One region of the Pseudomonas sp. HN11 genome, then DNA from elsewhere that is predicted to be linked to it. Evidence: predicted binding sites of a transcription regulator. Region 1 holds the regulator's gene; each other region holds the start of a gene.
The links. Region 1 encodes FliA, which starts transcription of late flagellar genes. Its sites were predicted from a motif close to CTAAAGTTTNNNNNNNNNNNGCCGNTAA; they were not measured.

Region 1 (5,978 bases):
AATTGTTTGCCGGCCTGCCGCTGACCGCTGCGGAGCCGCTGGTGGAACCGACGTTCAAAGAACCGCCGCGTCCTGCTGCGCCAGCCCCGGCGCCTGCGGTTGACCAGCGTGTGTTCGATTCGATGCGCTTTGAACTCAACGGCCTGCGTGAACTGCTGGAAGTGCAGTTGGGCTCGCTGGCGTGGAACCAGTTGCAAGGCAGCAAGCCGCAACAGGCCAACCTGTGGCGTCGCCTGCAGCGCATCGGCCTGTCCGGCCCGTTGTCCCGCGACCTGCTGGCCCTGACCACCGAAATCGAAGAGCCTCGCCAGGCCTGGCGCATGTTGCTGGCCCACTTGGCGCGGATGATCGTCACGCCGGAAATCGAACCCCTGGAAGAGGGCGGTGTGATCGCCATGGTCGGCCCTGCCGGCATGGGTAAAACCACCACCCTGGCCAAGCTGGCCGCGCGCTACGTGCTCAAGTACGGCGCTTCGAGTATCGCGCTGGTGAGCATGGACAGCTACCGTATCGGTGCCCAGGAACAGCTCAAGACCCTGGGCCGGATCCTCAATGTGTCGGTGACCCATGTCGACCCGGGCCAGTCCCTGGCCAACGCCCTCGACCCGCTGCTGCGCAAACGCGTGGTATTGATCGATACTGCCGGCCTGCAAGCCAGCGATCCGGCGTTGCGCATGCAGCTGGAAAGCCTCGCCGGGCGTGGCATCAAGTCGAAAAATTACCTGGTGCTTGCAACCACCAGCCAGAAACAGGTTCTTACCGCTGCGTATCACAGCTACAAACGCTGCGGCCTGGCCGGTTGCATCCTCACCAAGCTCGATGAAACCGCGAGCCTGGGCGAGGTGCTGAGCCTGGCCATCAGTCATGAATTGCCGGTCGCCTACCTGACCGACGGGCCGCGGATCCCGGATGATCTGCATCTGCCGCGCCGTCATCAGTTGGTCAGCCGTGCAGTCAGCGTGCAAATGCAAGACGAGCCTAGCGAGGAAGCGATGGCCGATATGTTCGCCGACCTGTACCACAACCCGGCGAAGCGGGTAGGTTGAGGGCGGCATGAACACCGTGAAATGTATCTACATCGATGGTCTGCAAGCGATTCACGCGGCCAAGCCATGTAGCCTGCGTCTAAGCAAGACAAGGTAAAGAAATAAAATGGGCAGCATGCATCCCGTACAGGTGATCGCGGTGACCGGCGGCAAAGGTGGCGTCGGGAAAACTAACGTGTCAGTGAATTTGTCCCTGGCCCTGGCAGAGCTTGGCCGTCGCGTCATGCTGCTGGATGCTGACCTGGGGCTGGCGAACGTCGACGTTCTGCTGGGGCTGACGCCCAAACATACACTTGCCGATGTGATCGAAGGCCGCTGTGAGCTGCGCGATGTGCTGCTGCAGGGCCCCGGTGGCATCCGCATCGTGCCGGCCGCCTCCGGCACCCAGAGCATGGTGCACCTGAGCCCGGCGCAGCATGCCGGCCTGATCCAGGCCTTCAGTGATATCGGCGACAACCTCGACGTGCTGGTGATCGACACCGCCGCCGGGATTGGCGAGTCCGTGGTCAGCTTCGTGCGCGCCGCGCAGGAAGTGTTGCTGGTGGTCTGCGATGAACCCACCTCGATCACCGACGCCTACGCCCTGATCAAACTGCTTAACCGTGATTACGGCATGAACCGCTTCCGCGTCCTGGCCAACATGGCCCAGAGCCCGCAGGAAGGGCGCAACCTGTTCGCCAAGTTGACCAAGGTCACGGATCGCTTCCTCGATGTCGCCTTACAATACGTCGGCGCAGTTCCCTACGACGAGTGTGTGCGCAAGGCTGTGCAAAAGCAGCGTGCAGTCTACGAAGCGTTCCCTCGTTCCAAATGCGCACTGGCGTTCAAGGCTATTGCCCAGAAGGTCGATACCTGGCCGTTGCCCGCCAACCCGCGGGGGCATCTGGAGTTTTTCGTCGAGCGATTGGTGCATCAGACGAGCGCAGGACCCGTGCTATGACAGCGACTGGCTACAACGCGTACAAGAAGTCTGCCCGTGACAGTCAGGGCGAGTTGATCGAGCGCTACGCGCCCTTGGTCAAGCGCATTGCCTATCACCTGCTGGCACGTCTGCCCGCCAGCGTCCAGGTCGAAGACTTGATCCAGGCGGGTATGATCGGCCTGCTCGAAGTGTCGACCAAATACGACGCGAGCAAGGGTGCGAGTTTCGAGACGTATGCGGGTATCCGCATACGTGGCGCAATGCTCGATGAGGTGCGTAAAGGTGACTGGGCGCCGCGCTCGGTGCATCGCAATACGCGCATGGTCAGTGACGCAATTCGCGCAATTGAAGCAAAAACCGGTCGCGACGCTAAAGATCACGAAGTTGCGGCCGAACTCCAATTGAGTCTCGACGATTACTACGGGATTTTGAACGATACCTTGGGCAGTCGCCTGTTCAGTTTCGACGACCTGCTGCAGGACGGCGAACACGAAGGGCTGCACGAGGACGGCGCGAGCGCTCATATGGAGCCATCGCGTGACCTGGAAGATGAGCGTTTCCAGGGGGCGTTGGCGGACGCGATTGCCAATTTGCCGGAGCGTGAGCGACTGGTGTTGGCGCTGTACTACGACGAAGAGCTGAACCTCAAGGAAATCGGTGAGGTCCTGGGGGTCAGCGAGTCGCGGGTCAGCCAGTTGCACAGCCAGTGCGCAGCCCGCTTGCGGGGGCGTTTGGGAGAGTGGCGAGCGCGCTGACAGGCAGTGTGGGGACACTGCAGACGAAACCGCGAGGGCAACCAGCCTTCGCGGGTTAGGCCCGTGGTGCCCCTGGCAGTCCTTTTTGTGTAATGCCTGTTGATTGAAATGGCGCGTCCAGGTGCTGGGCGCGTTTAAGACTGCTTGGAGGTCGAATTGGACAAGAACATGAAAATCCTCATCGTTGATGACTTCTCAACGATGCGGCGGATCATAAAAAACCTGTTGCGTGACCTTGGGTTCACTAACACGGTCGAGGCGGATGACGGCATTACGGCGATTCCGATCCTCAACAGCGGGAGCATCGACTTTCTGGTAACAGACTGGAACATGCCGGGCATGACCGGTATCGACTTGCTGCGCCACGTGCGCGCCGACGAAAAACTGCGCAGCCTGCCTGTGCTGATGGTAACCGCCGAAGCCAAGCGTGAGCAGATCATCGAAGCCGCCCAAGCGGGGGTCAACGGTTACGTGGTCAAACCATTCACTGCATTGGCCTTGAAAGAGAAGATCGAAAAAATCTTCGAACGCATCCACGGCTAATGCCATCGCGGGGGAGCTATGGAGCATAAAGAAACGTCACAGGGAGACTTTGAGTCGACCCTGAAAAAGCATGCTCACCAGTTGGTCGACAGCCTTGAAAAAGGCCAGTTCGGCGACGCGGTGCAGTTGATCCATGAGCTCAACCAGACCCGTGACCGCGGCCTGTATCAGGAAGTGGGCAAGCTCACACGCGAGCTGCACAGTGCGATCGTCAATTTCCAGATTGACCCACATATGCCCCAGGCCGAAGAAATTTCGCAAATCACCGACGCCACCGAACGCCTGTCCTATGTGGTCAGGCTGACTGAGGCGGCGGCCAACCGCACCATGGACCTGGTGGAAAACGCCACGCCCCTGGTCAACGGTATGGCCAACGAAGCCCAGGCCCTGAGCAACGACTGGGGGCGTTTCATGCGCCGCGAAGTGGGCGCTGAAGAGTTTCGTGAATTGGCGCGTCGGGTCGAAGGGTTCTTGTCACGCAGCGAGCAGGAAAACCGTACGGTTTCCAGCAACCTCAACGACATTCTGCTCGCCCAGGATTACCAGGACCTCACCGGCCAGGTGATCAAGCGTGTGACCCAGTTGGTCACCGAAGTGGAAAGCAACTTGCTCAAATTGGTGCTTATGGCAGGCCAGGTAGACCGTTTTGCCGGTATCGAACATGACCGCGAAGCGATCCTCTCGGAAAAAGATCCACAAAAACATCTCGCCAAGGGTGAAGGTCCGCAGATTCATGCCGATAAACGTGAAGACGTTGTATCGGGTCAAGATGATGTCGATGACCTGTTATCCAGTTTAGGCTTCTAAGGAGCACCCACATGAGCTTCGGCGCCGATGAAGAAATCCTTCAGGATTTCCTTGTAGAGGCCGGCGAAATTTTAGAGCAGTTGTCCGAGCAACTGGTCGAGCTGGAAAGCCGACCGGATGATGCGAACCTGCTCAATGCAATTTTTCGCGGTTTTCACACTGTAAAAGGGGGCGCCGGCTTCCTCCAGCTCCATGAGCTGGTGGAGTGCTGCCACATCGCCGAGAACGTGTTCGACATCCTGCGCAAGGGTGAGCGTCATGTTGATTCGGAATTGATGGACGTGATTCTCGAAGCACTGGATGCGGTCAATGGCATGTTCAGCGAAGTCCGCGAACGTGCCCCGATCACTGCCGCCACGCCGGAACTGCTGGCAGCCCTGGCGCGTTACGCAGAGCCTGCCGATTTGTCGGCGGCGCCGGTGGCTGAAGCTGCGCCGGAACCTGTGGCAGAGCCCGAAGCGGATGTAACCGACAGCGAGTTCGAACAACTGCTCAACTCCCTCAGTGCCGTGAAGGCCGAGGCCGAGGCACCTGCGGCGCCCGTCGCCGCGCCAACCAGCGAAGACATCACCGACGCTGAGTTCGAATCCCTGCTCGATCAATTGCACGGCAAAGGCCAGTTTGCGGCCGACGCCGTCGTGCCGACCGCTGCGCCAGTCGCGCCGGCAGCCAACGCCAACGCCAGTACCGACATTACCGACGACGAATTCGAAGCACTGCTCGACCAACTGCACGGCAAGGGCACCTTCGTGGCCGACGCGTTGCCGGAAGTCGCCGCCACGGCCGCAGCGCCTGCCGCCGCCAATGCAGCACCGGCTGGCGATGGTTTGATCTCCGATCACGAGTTCGAATCGTTGCTGGACGAATTGCACGGCAAGGGCAAGTTCAGCGAAGTGGCCCCGGCCGCAGCGGCTGCGACCGCAGCACCGGTTGCCGCCAAAGCCGCAGCGCCGGTACCGGCCGCCAAGCCTGCACCCGCTCCAGCTGCCGCCCCTGCGCCGGCGCGTGCCGCTGCAGCGCCGGTAGCCGAGAAACCGGCCAGTGAAGCCGAAACCACCGTGCGGGTTGATACCGCACGCCTGGACGACATCATGAACATGGTCGGCGAACTGGTATTGGTGCGTAACCGCCTGGTGCGCCTGGGCCTGAGCAGCGGCGATGAAGCCATGCAAAAGGCGGTGTCCAACCTTGACGTGGTGACTGCCGACCTGCAAACCGCTGTGATGAAAACGCGGATGCAGCCGATCAAGAAAGTCTTCGGCCGCTTCCCGCGCCTGGTTCGCGACTTGGCGCGCCAGTTGAAGAAAGAGATCAACCTGGAACTGGTGGGTGAAGAAACCGACCTCGACAAAAACCTTGTCGAGGCCCTGGCCGACCCGCTGGTCCACTTGGTGCGCAATGCCGTCGACCACGGCGTCGAAACCCCGGAAGAGCGCGAAGCCTCGGGCAAGTCCCGTGGCGGCAAGGTGATCCTGGCGGCGGAGCAAGAAGGCGACCACATCCTGCTGTCGATCACCGATGACGGCAAAGGCATGGACCCGACCATCCTGCGCAACATCGCGGTCAAGCGTGGTGTGATGGACAAGGACGCCGCCGACCGCCTGACCGACACCGAGTGCTACAACCTGATCTTCGCTCCGGGCTTCTCGACCAAGACCGAGATTTCCGACGTGTCCGGCCGTGGCGTCGGCATGGACGTGGTGAAGACCAAGATCAGCCAGCTCAACGGCTCGATCAACATCTACTCGACCAAGGGCCAAGGCTCGAAGATCGTCATCAAGGTGCCGTTGACCCTGGCGATCATGCCTACCCTGATGGTGATGCTGGGCAACCAGGCCTTCGCCTTCCCGCTGGTCAACGTCAACGAAATCTTCCACCTCGACCTGTCGCGCACCAACGTGGTGG
Region 2 (5,978 bases), 350 kb from region 1:
ATCAGCACGTTGCGGCAGAACACCATGTCGAACTTGCCCAGGCTGGCGTAGCTATCGAGCAGATTGAACGAGCGGAATTCCACGCGGTTCTTGATCGGCGCCTTGACCGCCCAGCGTCCCGCCCCTTTCGGGTCGAAGTAACGCTGCAGGCGTTCCTGGGACAAACCACGGCCCAGGGCCAGGCTGTCGTACTCGCCAGTCTTGCAGTTGGTGAGCATGGTGCCGGACAGGTCGGTGGCCACGATTTGCGCGCCGGCCTTCAACTGGCCCATGTTGGTCCGCTCGAACTCATCAATGGACATCGAGATCGAGTAGGGTTCCTGCCCCGAAGAGCAGGCGGCCGACCAAATGCGCAGGCGCTGGCCCGGGCTGGCCTTGATGGCCTCCGGCAGCACTTTGTTTTTGAGTACTTCAAAGGGGTAGGTGTCACGAAACCACAGGGTTTCGTTGGTGGTCATGGCATCGACCACCATCTCCTTGAGCCCGCTGCGCGGCTGCCCCTGGATGCGCTGGACCAGCTCACCCAACGACTTGATGCCCTGCTGTTCCATCAGTTTGTTGAGACGGCTGGATACCAGGTACTGCTTGTTTTCACCGAGCAATATGCCACAGGCTTTTTCCAGGAAGACCCGGAACTGTTCGAAATCCAAATTACCCGTAGACACTGATACCGCCTCTAAAATCGTATGACCGCCAAGGAAAACACCTTAGCCGTGATCTGCTGCCTTGATCCGGTCGACAACCCGGGATGCCAGGTCATCAGGACGGAATTTCGCCAAAAAGTCATCCGCACCGACCTTCTTGACCATCGCCTGGTTGAATACACCCGACAACGAAGTATGCAGGATGATATGCAATTTTTGCATGCGTGGATCGTTGCGTATCTCAGCCGTGAGGGTGTAGCCGTCCATTTCCGGCATCTCGATGTCAGAGATCATCATCAAGAATTCTTCTTCCGGCTTTTTGCCGTCGTCCACCAGCTTGCGCAGGTAATCCAGCGCCTGGCGACCGTCATTGAGGGCTACCACTTCCACACCAACGGTTTGCAGACAGCGGGTCACCTGTTTACGCGCCACCGAGGAGTCGTCCACCGTCAGCACGCGCAGGGACACGGCCTTGTGCGCGGTTTCGGCGTCCACCACACCCACGGAAATCGATTCCGAGGTCGGCGCCACTTCGGCGAGGATTTTCTCCACGTCGATGATCTCCACCAACTGGTTATCCACGCGCGTCACCGCCGTGAGGTAGTGATCGCGACCGGTGCCCTTGGGCGGCGGATGGATCTCCTCCCAGTTCATGTTGACGATGCGTTCCACCGAGCGCACCAGGAAACCCTGGGTCTTGGTGTTGTACTCGGTAATGATGACGAACGGGCTCTGGCGGTCCTGCAAACCCGCCGAACCGGTGGCCAAGGCCAGGTCAAGAATCGGGATCGTCGCGCCACGGATGTTGGCAACGCCACACACCACCGGGCTGGACTTGGGCATGATCGTCAGCTTGGGACATTGCAGCACTTCCCGCACCTTGAACACGTTGATGCCATACAGCTGCTTGCCATCCAGGCGAAAAAGCAACAACTCCAGGCGATTCTGCCCTACCAGCTGTGTACGCTGGTTTACTGAATCCATTACTCCTGCCATGCCCAGACTCCTACGCTTAAACCTTTGAGGGTGCGACGCGCACCCGACACTAAACGGCACGGCCTTTGCTATTTATTGGTCATGGATATTAAAACGACAGTTTCCCGACGCCCCATCCTGACCCGGTATTGCAGATTGCTCTGCGCTCCGTTGGCGTTGCTTGCCTTGGGCCTGGGCGCCACGGCCCGCGCAGACAACGTCACCTTGCCTGATCTACTTATCGGCGTCACCCAGGGCTTTCTTGAGTTCACTGTAGAAGATTATCTGGCGACCACCCAGACACCGGGGCGTTATGAAATCCAGGTCAACCAGTTGGACCCACGTCTGCGCATGCCAATGTGCGACAAGGAATTGACAGCCAGCCTGGAAAGCCCAGCCCAGCCCATCGGCCGCGTGACGGTCAAGGTGCGCTGCGACGGCGCCTCGCCCTGGACCGTGTTTGTGCCGGCCCAGGTCAAACTGTTCCGTGATGTGGTGGTGGTGGCTCGCCCACTCAAACGCACCGGGGTCATCGGTTTCGAGGATGTGGTGTTGCGCGAACGCGACATCAGCATGATCAGCCAGGGCTACCTGACATCCCTGGACCAGGCCATCGGGCAAAAACTGACCCGACCAGTGGTCACTGACCAAGTCATCACCCTAGTGCATCTGGAGCAAGCCGAGGTGATTCGCAAGGGCGACCAAGTGGTGATTTCCGCCAGCAGCGGTGCGCTGCAGGTAAAGATGCCAGGGGAAGCCCTGTCCAACGGCGGCATGAGCGAGCAGATACGCGTGAAGAATCTCAACTCCAACCGGGTGATCAAGGCGCGGGTCACCGCACCCGGTCAAGTGGAGGTGGCGTTATAGATCACTGGTATCGGGCGCGCGCTTTTCCTACACTGTCGGTTGAATGCTGGCCTGTAGGTTTTATTGTCAATCGAGCCTAAAGTTTGTCCGGGTATGGCCGAAAACATGGCAAGCGTCCAAATACCCAGAGGTTTTTTGATCATGGTCATCGATTTCAGTCGTTTAAATAACACCCCGGCCACGTCGGCCCCTACGCGCGCTACTGGCACCAAAGACAGCGTAGAAGCCAAGGCCCAGCCACTGCCTGCCAAGGCAGAACAGGCCAGCGCCAGCCAGAGCGGGGAATCCGTACACCTGAGCAATGAGGCTCAACAGTTGCAGAAGGTCACTGACTCGCTGCGCGATCAACCGGTGGTCAATAAAGCCCGCGTGGCCGAATTGAAACAGGCAATCGCCGATGGCAGCTATAAAGTCGACAGCAACCGTGTAGCCAGCAAGCTGCTTAATTTCGAAGCCGAGCGCTAGGCACAGGCCTGCGCCGGGCTTTTGGACGCTTAAACCCCAAGGCCAGCCATGCATCACGACGAAAATCTGCTTCAACTGATCATTGATGATCTAGCGCCGACGCAACAGTTGCTCGAGCTGCTCAGGGAAGAAAACCTGGCCCTTTACGGCCGCGACATGCCTCTGCTGGAAGAAATTCTGGCACGCAAGCAGTCGCTGATCGTCCTGCTGGAACAGCACGGCAAAAAACGCAGCCAGATCCTCACCAGCCTGGGCCTGCCGGCCGACCATGATGGGCTCGCGCAGCTGGCCAGCCACTCCTCGGTCGGCGATCAACTACTGGCCCAGAGCAAAGAACTCAACCAATTGCTCACCCAGTGCCAGGAAGCCAACCAGCTCAACGGTCAGTCGATCCAGCTTCAGCAAGCCACGACCGCCAACCAGTTGCGCATACTTCACGGCGGAGAGCCTCCGGCGCTTTACAACGCTCAGGGCTCCACCTCGCGCCTGGTCAAGCCAAGCACCCGCAGCCAAGCCTGACGCCGGTTTACAGCGCGGCCTATCCAAGGCGCGCCACATACTGGCAGAATGCCTGCTCTTGCGTGTAGTCGTATTTTGTCTGGAGATGGAAGAACCGTGTTCAACGCCCTTAATGCGGAAGATGCCCCGCAGCCACCCAAGGTCCTCACCACGCCTCTGGAAATCGCCAGCACCTTGCGGATGCTGCAAGACAGCCATGACCCGCTGATCATCACCTTCCATGAACGTAGCCAGCGCTTCCAGAGCTATCTGGTGGATGTCAATCGCGACAGCGGCACGCTGGCCCTGGATGAAATGATCCCCCGTGACGGCGAGCGCCACCTGGAAAACGGTGAGCCTTTCCGCATCGAAGGCTTCCACGACGGCGTGCGTGTTGCGTGGGAAAGCAATGGCGGCATGAGCATCAGCGAAAAAGACGGCCACCGCATCTACACCGGCAGCCTGCCTGGCGAAGTGGTCTACCACCAGCGCCGCAACGCCTTCCGCGCCGCCCTGAAGCTGGCTCAATTGGTCAATATCGAACTGGGTGGCGAGAAGCTCAAGGCGCCGGCCAGCGGTAAGCTGCTGGATATTTCCGCTACAGGCTGCAAATTGCGCTTTGAAGGGGACATCTCCGAGCGCCTGCAACTGGGCCAGGTTTACGATCGCTTTATTGCCGCCCTGCCTTTTGGCAGCATGACCACCTCGGTCGAACTGCGTTACCTGCACTTCGAAGAGAAGATCAATACCACCTTCGCCGGCGTGCGCTTCCACAATATGAGTGGTTTGGTGCAGCGCCAGGTCGAGCGCTTTGTGTACCAACTGCAACGAGAAGCACGGCGCTTCGATAAAGACGACGATTTTTAAACTTTAAACGTCGCTATAAAAAACGGGCAGATCCTGATGGGATCTGCCCGTTTTTACATTCAGGGACGCGCCCTGCTCAAATCGTGAGGGTGCTCATCCGGTCCCACAGGTTCAGGTGGCCCCTCAAAGAGCGGCTCGTCTTCCTCTGGGCCCGGCTCAACTTCCGGCTCCGGCTCTGGGGCGGTTTGCATTTGCTCCTGCACCACCGCCTCGTCCACCCGCGGATCAAGCGCCGCTACCAACGGCGAGCTGGACATGCTGTCGGGCATCGCCACGTGGTGCAGAGGCGCATCGTCCACTTGATGCAGATTGGTCACCGCTTTCGGCCGGATGCGCCACACCAGGATCAACGCGCACAGGCTGAAAAACGCATACAGCATCTGGCTGCCGAACAGCTTCATCACCACACCGGCGAGCAACGGTCCGACACTGGCGCCGACGCCGTATGTCACCAGCAGCATGGCGGTGAGCGACACACGGCGGTCACCTTCCACATGGTCGTTGGAGAACGCCACCGCCAGCGGATAAAGACAGAACTGCACCAGGGAACACAAGAACCCCGCCACGAACAACACTTCCAGCGGCACCTTGGTCAGTATCGCCAACGGCAACGCCGCCACTGCCAAACACAGCGCAAAGCAACGAATCAACAGCGCACGATCGTAGCGGTCTGACAACCACCCCAATGGCCACTGCACCACCAATCCCGCAAAAATACAGCTACCCATGAACAGACCCACCTGCTCGGTGGTCAGCCCCTGCTGAGAGGCATACAGCGGCGCCAGACCGTAGAACGAGCCCACGATCAACCCCGCCCCCAGCACGGTACTCAGCGACTGCGGCACGCGCTTGATAAAAAAGCGCGGCTCCATCGGTGCGGGATGCAACGGCGCCGGGTGAATTCGCCGCGTCATGGCCACCGGCACCAGGCACAGGGCAAAACACAGCGCGACCAGCATGAGCAACTCAAGACCCAATTGAGGATGCATGACCAGAATCAGTTGACCGAGCACCAGGCCCAGGTAGGACGCGATCATGTAGCCACTGAACACCACGCCACGCTGCCTGGCGTCGGCCTGCTCATTAAGCCAGCTTTCGATGACCATGTACTGGCACATCATGCCCAGGCCCACGATCACCCGGAGAACGATCCAGGCCGGTAGCCAATCGATCAGGCCGTGGCCCAACACCGCCGCGCCAACGATCCCGGCGCAGGTCGCATAGGCACGGATATGCCCGACCCGGGCAATCAGGCGGTGCCCGATCTTGCCACCCAGCACCAGACCAAAATAGTTGGCTGCCATCAACGCACCCACCCACAGGCTGTCGACATGGTCAGCCGCCAGGCGCAGAGCCAGGTAAGTACTGAGCAGGCCGGAGCCGATCAGCATCATCAAGGAGGCGAAATAAAGGGCTCGAAAAGATTTCCAGATCTGGCGCATCGGCGTTCCGAGCGGCTCCTTGCGGTAAGAGACAGGGCTATCGGCATGATAGTCCGGGGTGGCCGGGTCCGGACAGGCGGTATGCGCTGTTTCCGGGGATTATTTTGCTTACGGACTCAGACGCTGTCCGGTGGCTTGCGGGATACACGGATTGCGATAAATACCCTCTGCAGGGGGTGTGAACCCAGAACCCCGGCAAGGTTCGACCCATCTTCGGAAA
Region 3 (5,978 bases), 980 kb from region 1:
GGAGATTACGCATGCTTATCGTCTACAACCCTGCCACCGGTGAAGAAGTCGGCCGTGTCGACAAGAATACCGCGGACGACGTCAGAGCCGCCATCGACCGTGCCTGCGCCGCTTTCCCGCAATGGTCGTCCAGGCTCGCCAAGGACCGCAGTGACATCCTGCGCCGCTGGCACGACGCAGTTAAGGCCGACAAGGAAGCCTTCGCCGAACTGCTCTGTCGCGAAAACGGCAAATGCCTCAGCGAAGCCCGCGGCGAAATCGACTACGGCCTGGGCTTTATCGAGTGGTACGCCGAGGAAGCCAAGCGCGTATACGGCGACACCATCCCCACCCACGACCGCAATGCCAACATCGTGGTGACCAAGGAAGCCATCGGCCCCGTCGCCGCTATCACGCCGTGGAATTTCCCCTTCATGATGATCACCCGCAAGGTCGCCACAGCCCTGGCGGCCGGTTGCACCATGGTGATCAAGCCCGCCGAAGATACTCCACTGACCGCCTTCAAGTTGCTGGAATACGCACGCAAGGCCGGGATAGAGGAAGGCGTACTGGAGGTGGTGGTGGGCGACCCCAAGGTAATCGGCCTGATCCTCACGGGCGACCCGCGCATCCGCAAAATCTCGTTCACCGGCTCAACCGGCGTCGGCAAACTGCTCGCCGCACAATGCGCGGCGAGCATCAAGAAGATGACCCTGGAACTGGGGGGCAACGCGCCGTTTATCGTGTTCCAGGATGCCAACCTGGATGAGGCGGTGAAAGGGCTGGTCAGCGCCAAGCTGCGTAACTCGGGCCAGGTGTGCATCTCACCGAACCGGATCTTTGTGCAGCACAGCATCCTCGAAGACTTCATCAAGCGCGTGAAGCACGCCGTGGCCATGATCGAAGTGGACCAAGGCCTGCGTGAAGACTTTGTGGTCGGCCCGTTGGTCAATCAACTGGGTTTCGACAAGGTCGTGCGCCTGGTGGAAGACGCCAAGGCCGCTGGCGCCAAGGTATTGATGGGCGGCAAACCCCACGCCAAGGGCGGCCTGTTCTACGAGCCGACGGTGTTGACTGGCTTGCGGGATGATTCCCCCCTGGCGACCGAGGAAATCTTCGGGCCGGTGTTCGCAATCTATTCGTTCAAGGACGAAGAGGAAGTAATCGCCCGCGCCAACCAGACTGAATTCGGCCTGGTCGCCTACGCCTACACCCGCGCACTGGGGCGGTCGTTGCGTCTGTCGCGCCAGTTGGAGGCCGGTATGGTGATTCTCAACTCCGGGTCGGTGGGCACGGCATCCGTGCCGTTTGGCGGGATCAAACAGTCCGGTTATGGCCGGGAAGGCAGCTACTACGGGATCGAAGAGTACGTGCATGTGAAGTATGTGTTGATGGCCGGCGCACAGTTCTAGGCAGACCTGCCGAAAAAAGCCAGCACCCACCAGGTGCTGGCTTTTTTTCTGGTGGATTTGCACACGCCAGACGCGGATAGTTCGTCCCACTGACAGGACACTAGGTTGATCATGCAAGACCTCAACGACCTCTACTATTTCGCTAAAGTCGTGGAAGCCGGCGGTTTCGCGGCGGCCGGGCGTATGTTGGGCATTCCAAAGTCCAGGCTGTCGCGGCGCATCGCCGAGCTGGAGGAACGCCTCGGCGCGCGCCTGCTGCAACGCACCACTCGCCAATTGACCCTCACTGCCGTCGGCGAACGCTACCTGCGTCACTGCCAGGCGATGCTGCTGGAAGCGGAAATGGCCGATGAGGCCGTGGCCAGCATGTCCAGTGAACCCCGCGGGCGACTGCGGGTGAGCTGCCCGGTCGGCATGGCTCAGCACATTCTGCCGGAGATGGTGGCTGGATTTCTTGCGGCTCATCCCCAGGTGCAGCTGGAAATGACCTTGGTCAACCGCCGTGTCGACTTGGTCGCCGAGGGCATCGATGTCGCCCTTCGCGTGCGCGAACTGGGCGATGAAGACCCGTTGCTGGTGACCAAACGCCTGCGCCAGGCCCAGACCGTGCTGGTGGCCAGCCCTGCGCTGATGATCGGGCGCCAGGTGGCGACCCTGGAGGACCTCAGGCAGTTACCGATCCTCGGTGCACTGGAGGCGGATCGCCTGGTGCATCAACGCATTCTCGACCCTCATGGCAACGCCCACGACCTGGCGATGGAAGCTCGTCTGGGTATCGACGACTTTATCGTGCGCAAAGCCAGCGCCATCATGGGCCTGGGCTTCACCGTTCTGCCGATGATGTACTGCGAAGAGGAATTGGCCAGCGGCCGGCTCGTGCAACTGCTGCCGGAATGGTCCTTGCCAGGCGGCTGGCTGCAAGCGGTGTATCCGCATCGCCGGGGCGTATTGCCGGCCATTCGGGCCTGGATCGATTACCTGGAAGAAGGTTTCAAAGGCTGTGGAGATCGACTGCTATGAGGATGACCGACGAAGACGTCGCCACGTTCTGCCTGAGCCTGCCGGGCGCGCGGGAAGACTACAAATGGGGTGGCGTACGGGTGTTTTCGATTGCAGGCAACAAGATGTTCGCATTGCAGAACCTGCGCGGAGAGTCGCTGGCGTTCAAGGTCGACAAGGAGCTGTTCCTCGGCCATGTGGACCGCCCCGGCATTCACCCGGCGCCGTATTTGGCGCGGGCGCAGTGGATCATCATGAATACGCCCTACCCGCTGGGCGCTGAGGAATTGCGTGGCTTGCTGCTGCGTTCCCACCAGTTGGTAGTGCGCAAGCTGCCCAAGCGCACGCAGATCGGGTTGTTGCTAGAGCACTGAGAGCAAGGTGCCACCGAGGAACAGCTGGTCCAGCCAGAACACCTGATGCAGCAACACGATCAGCCAGAACAACACCTGATAAGACACCTTGCGCGTCTTGTGCCGGAACACCTGCTGGGCAATCAACGCACCCGGCCAGCCGCCTGCCAGCTCTACGGCATGGAGAATATTTTCCGGGGTGCGCCAACTGTCGGTGCGCGCCTTGCGCTTGTCACTCCAGTACAAGAAGAATGCGATCACACTGACCAGGCCATAGGCCGCCAGCGGGATCACGGTCTCGCCGCGCTGCCACACCAATACCGAACCCAACAACGGCGCCGCACACAGCAGCACAAAGAACGCCGCCTTCAAGCGTGGGTGCTGGATCATCATGCCTTGGCCGCCGCCCAGTCGATCCAGCCGAGCTGCCAGGTCGCCAGGATCAGTAGGCCGAACGCGATGCGGTACCAGGCAAACACGGCGTAGCTGTGGCTGGCAATGAACTTGAGCAGGCCTTTCACCGCGATCATCGCGAAGATGAACGAAGTCACAAAGCCAATGACGAACACCGGCAGGTCCGCAGGCTGGAACAGGTCGCGGTACTTGTAGCCCGAATACACCGCCGCACCGACCATGGTCGGCATTGCCAGGAAGAACGAGAATTCGGTGGCGGTCTTGCGTGACAGACCAAAGAGCAGGCCGCCAATAATGGTCGCGCCAGAACGCGAAGTGCCGGGGATCATCGCCAGGCACTGGGCCAGGCCAACCTTGAGCGCATCTTTCCAGGTGATGTCATCCACGGTTTCGGCGTGCACTTCATGCTCGCGGCGCTCGGCCCACAACATGATGATGCCCCCCACCACCAGCGCCGTGGCCACGGTGATCGGGTTGAACAGGTAATGGTGAATCAGGTCGGCGAAAATCACCCCCAGTACCACCGCAGGCACGAAGGCGATCAACAGATTGCCGGTAAAGCGCTGGGCCTTGCGCTGAGTCGGCAGGCCGCTGACCACTTCGAAAATCTTGCCACGAAATTCCCACACCACCGCCAGGATCGCGCCCAGCTGGATGATGATATTGAACGCGTTGAAGCGGTCGCCGGTAAAGTCGAGCAAGTCGGCAACGATGATCTGGTGGCCGGTGCTGGAAATCGGCAGGAACTCGGTCAGCCCCTCCACAACGCCAAGAATCAAAGCCTGTATGGCGGTCCAAAAATCCATGCTTCCCCCAAAGGTCTTGCTCTATGGCAAGCCTTGTTGATCTTTTTAATGGTTCACTGACGACAAGACACGGTGTTGAGTTTCAACCCTGGCCTGCAAAAATCTTGTGAAAAATCAGACAGTACTCAGGTTTTCCGAATACAGGCCGAAAGCCTATCAGACAAGTCGGAAAAGTCGATGCAGCACCCACAATTATAAAAAGCACGGAGTGACAGGACGATGAACAGTTTGCGCAATATGTCGATCAGCCGGCGCCTGTGGCTGATCCTGATAGTCGCCGTGCTGATGCTGCTGGCCCTGGGTTTGCTGATGCTCAAACAGATCCACGACGACCTGTACCAGGCCAAGCGCCAGCAGACTCAACATGTGGTCCAGACCGCCAGCGGGATCCTGACGTTTTATCACAGCCTCGAAACCACTGGCGTGATGACCCGCGACGCCGCCCAGAAACAAGCCTTGAGCGTGGTACGCAGCTTGCGCTACGACCATGACGACTATTTCTGGATCAATGACCTCACCCCCGTGATGATCATGCACCCGGCCAACCCAAAGCTCGACGGCCAGAACCTCTCGGCGATCCGCGACCCCGACGGCTTTGCCGTGTTCAACGAGTTCGTGATCCTGGCCAAGGCCAAGGGCGCTGGCATCGTCAACTATCGCTGGCCGAAGCCGGGCGCCGAAGCGCCGGTGGCCAAGACCTCGTATATCCAACTGTTCGAGCCGTGGGGCTGGATCATCGGTTCCGGCGTCTACGTGGATGATGTGCAGGCCGAGTTCAGCGGCCAGGTCTGGAAAGCCTCATTGATCGGACTGGGGATCGCGCTGGTAATGGCGCTGCTGGTCTTACTGATTGCGCGCAGCATCGTGCGTCCCTTGCAGGATGCAGTGAACGCCATGGGTAATATCGCCAGCGGCGAAAGCGACCTGACCCGCAGCCTCGATACCCACGGCAGGGACGAAGTCACTCAATTGGCCCAGCACTTCAACAGTTTTACCGCCAAGTTGCGCCAGGTGGTGGGCCAATTGCAGGTGTGCGCCAACGCCCTGGGGCAGTCCTCCCAGGAACTGGGCAGCAACGCGACCCAGGCCCATGACCGCAGCCAGCAACAGTCGCAGCAGATGGAGCTGGTGGCCACCGCCATCAATGAAGTTACCTACGGTGTGCAGGACGTGGCCAAGAACGCCGAGCACGCCGCCAGCGAAATGCGCGACGCCCAGGCCCAGGCCCAACAAGGCCAGGTAAATATCGACAGCAGCCTGCAGCAGATCGACCAGCTCTCCGGCACCATCAGTCAGGCGGTGGAAGTCATCCGAACCCTGTCTGCCGAAAGCACCCAGATCGGTAGCGTGCTCGAAGTGATCCGCTCCATTGCCGACCAGACCAACCTCCTCGCGCTTAACGCTGCGATTGAAGCAGCCCGCGCCGGCGAACAAGGCCGCGGCTTCGCCGTGGTGGCCGATGAAGTGCGGCTGCTGGCCCAGCGCACGCAAAAATCCACGGCCGAAATCCAGGGCATGATCGAACGCCTGCAGGGCCACTCGGAAGCCGCGGTCAAGGTGATCAGCGATAGCCACAGCGCCTCGCAACTGACCATCGAACAAGCCGGCCAGGCCGGCGCCAGCCTGACCGCCATCGGTCAGGCGCTGCACAACCTCAATGGCCTCAACGCCTCGATTGCCAGCGCCACCCTGCAACAGGCTCACGTGGTGGAAGACATCAATCAGAACGTTACCCAGGCTGCCGGGTTGTCCCACAGCACGGCGCTGGCGGCGGAGCAGTCGAGTGTGGCGAGTGCGCATTTGCACGGCCTGAGCGAAGAGCTCGACGGCCTTCTGCGTCAGTTCAAGGTCTGAGCGCAACGGCGGTGATTTGTTTACAATCACCGCCCTCTCCCACTCTCCCAAGGAATCACCATGTCCGGGCTTGAACTGTTCGCCGCCGCCCTCGGGGTGATTGCCGTGTGGCTGACCGTCAAGCAAAACCCCTGGTGCTGGCCCATCGGGCTGGTGATGGT

Region 2: a site for FliA is predicted at 2,563-2,590, ahead of flgM (flagellar biosynthesis anti-sigma factor FlgM). Genes of this name have one in related genera too.
Region 3: a site for FliA is predicted at 4,088-4,115, ahead of LVW35_RS15635 (methyl-accepting chemotaxis protein). Genes of this name have one in related genera too.

What each region holds. Positions count from the first base shown of each region.
Region 1 covers NZ_CP089985.1:4,477,289-4,483,266, reverse strand. The annotation lists gene flhF (flagellar biosynthesis protein FlhF) at 1-1,046, shown strand, start outside; gene fleN (flagellar synthesis regulator FleN) at 1,153-1,986, shown strand; gene fliA (RNA polymerase sigma factor FliA) at 1,983-2,723, shown strand; gene LVW35_RS20350 (chemotaxis response regulator CheY) at 2,892-3,266, shown strand; gene LVW35_RS20345 (protein phosphatase CheZ) at 3,285-4,073, shown strand; gene LVW35_RS20340 (chemotaxis protein CheA) at 4,085-5,978, shown strand, end outside.
Region 2 covers NZ_CP089985.1:4,824,539-4,830,516, forward strand. The annotation lists gene cheR (CheR family methyltransferase) at 1-665, opposite strand, end outside; gene LVW35_RS21960 (chemotaxis protein CheV) at 708-1,640, opposite strand; gene flgA (flagellar basal body P-ring formation chaperone FlgA) at 1,722-2,486, shown strand; gene flgM (flagellar biosynthesis anti-sigma factor FlgM) at 2,628-2,951, shown strand; gene LVW35_RS21975 (flagella synthesis protein FlgN) at 3,000-3,470, shown strand; gene LVW35_RS21980 (flagellar brake protein) at 3,567-4,316, shown strand; gene LVW35_RS21985 (MFS transporter) at 4,376-5,758, opposite strand.
Region 3 covers NZ_CP089985.1:3,494,694-3,500,671, forward strand. The annotation lists gene LVW35_RS15610 (NAD-dependent succinate-semialdehyde dehydrogenase) at 12-1,391, shown strand; gene LVW35_RS15615 (LysR substrate-binding domain-containing protein) at 1,503-2,411, shown strand; gene LVW35_RS15620 (MmcQ/YjbR family DNA-binding protein) at 2,408-2,764, shown strand; gene LVW35_RS15625 (DUF1294 domain-containing protein) at 2,753-3,136, opposite strand; gene LVW35_RS15630 (undecaprenyl-diphosphate phosphatase) at 3,133-3,963, opposite strand; gene LVW35_RS15635 (methyl-accepting chemotaxis protein) at 4,183-5,817, shown strand; gene pnuC (nicotinamide riboside transporter PnuC) at 5,878-5,978, shown strand, end outside.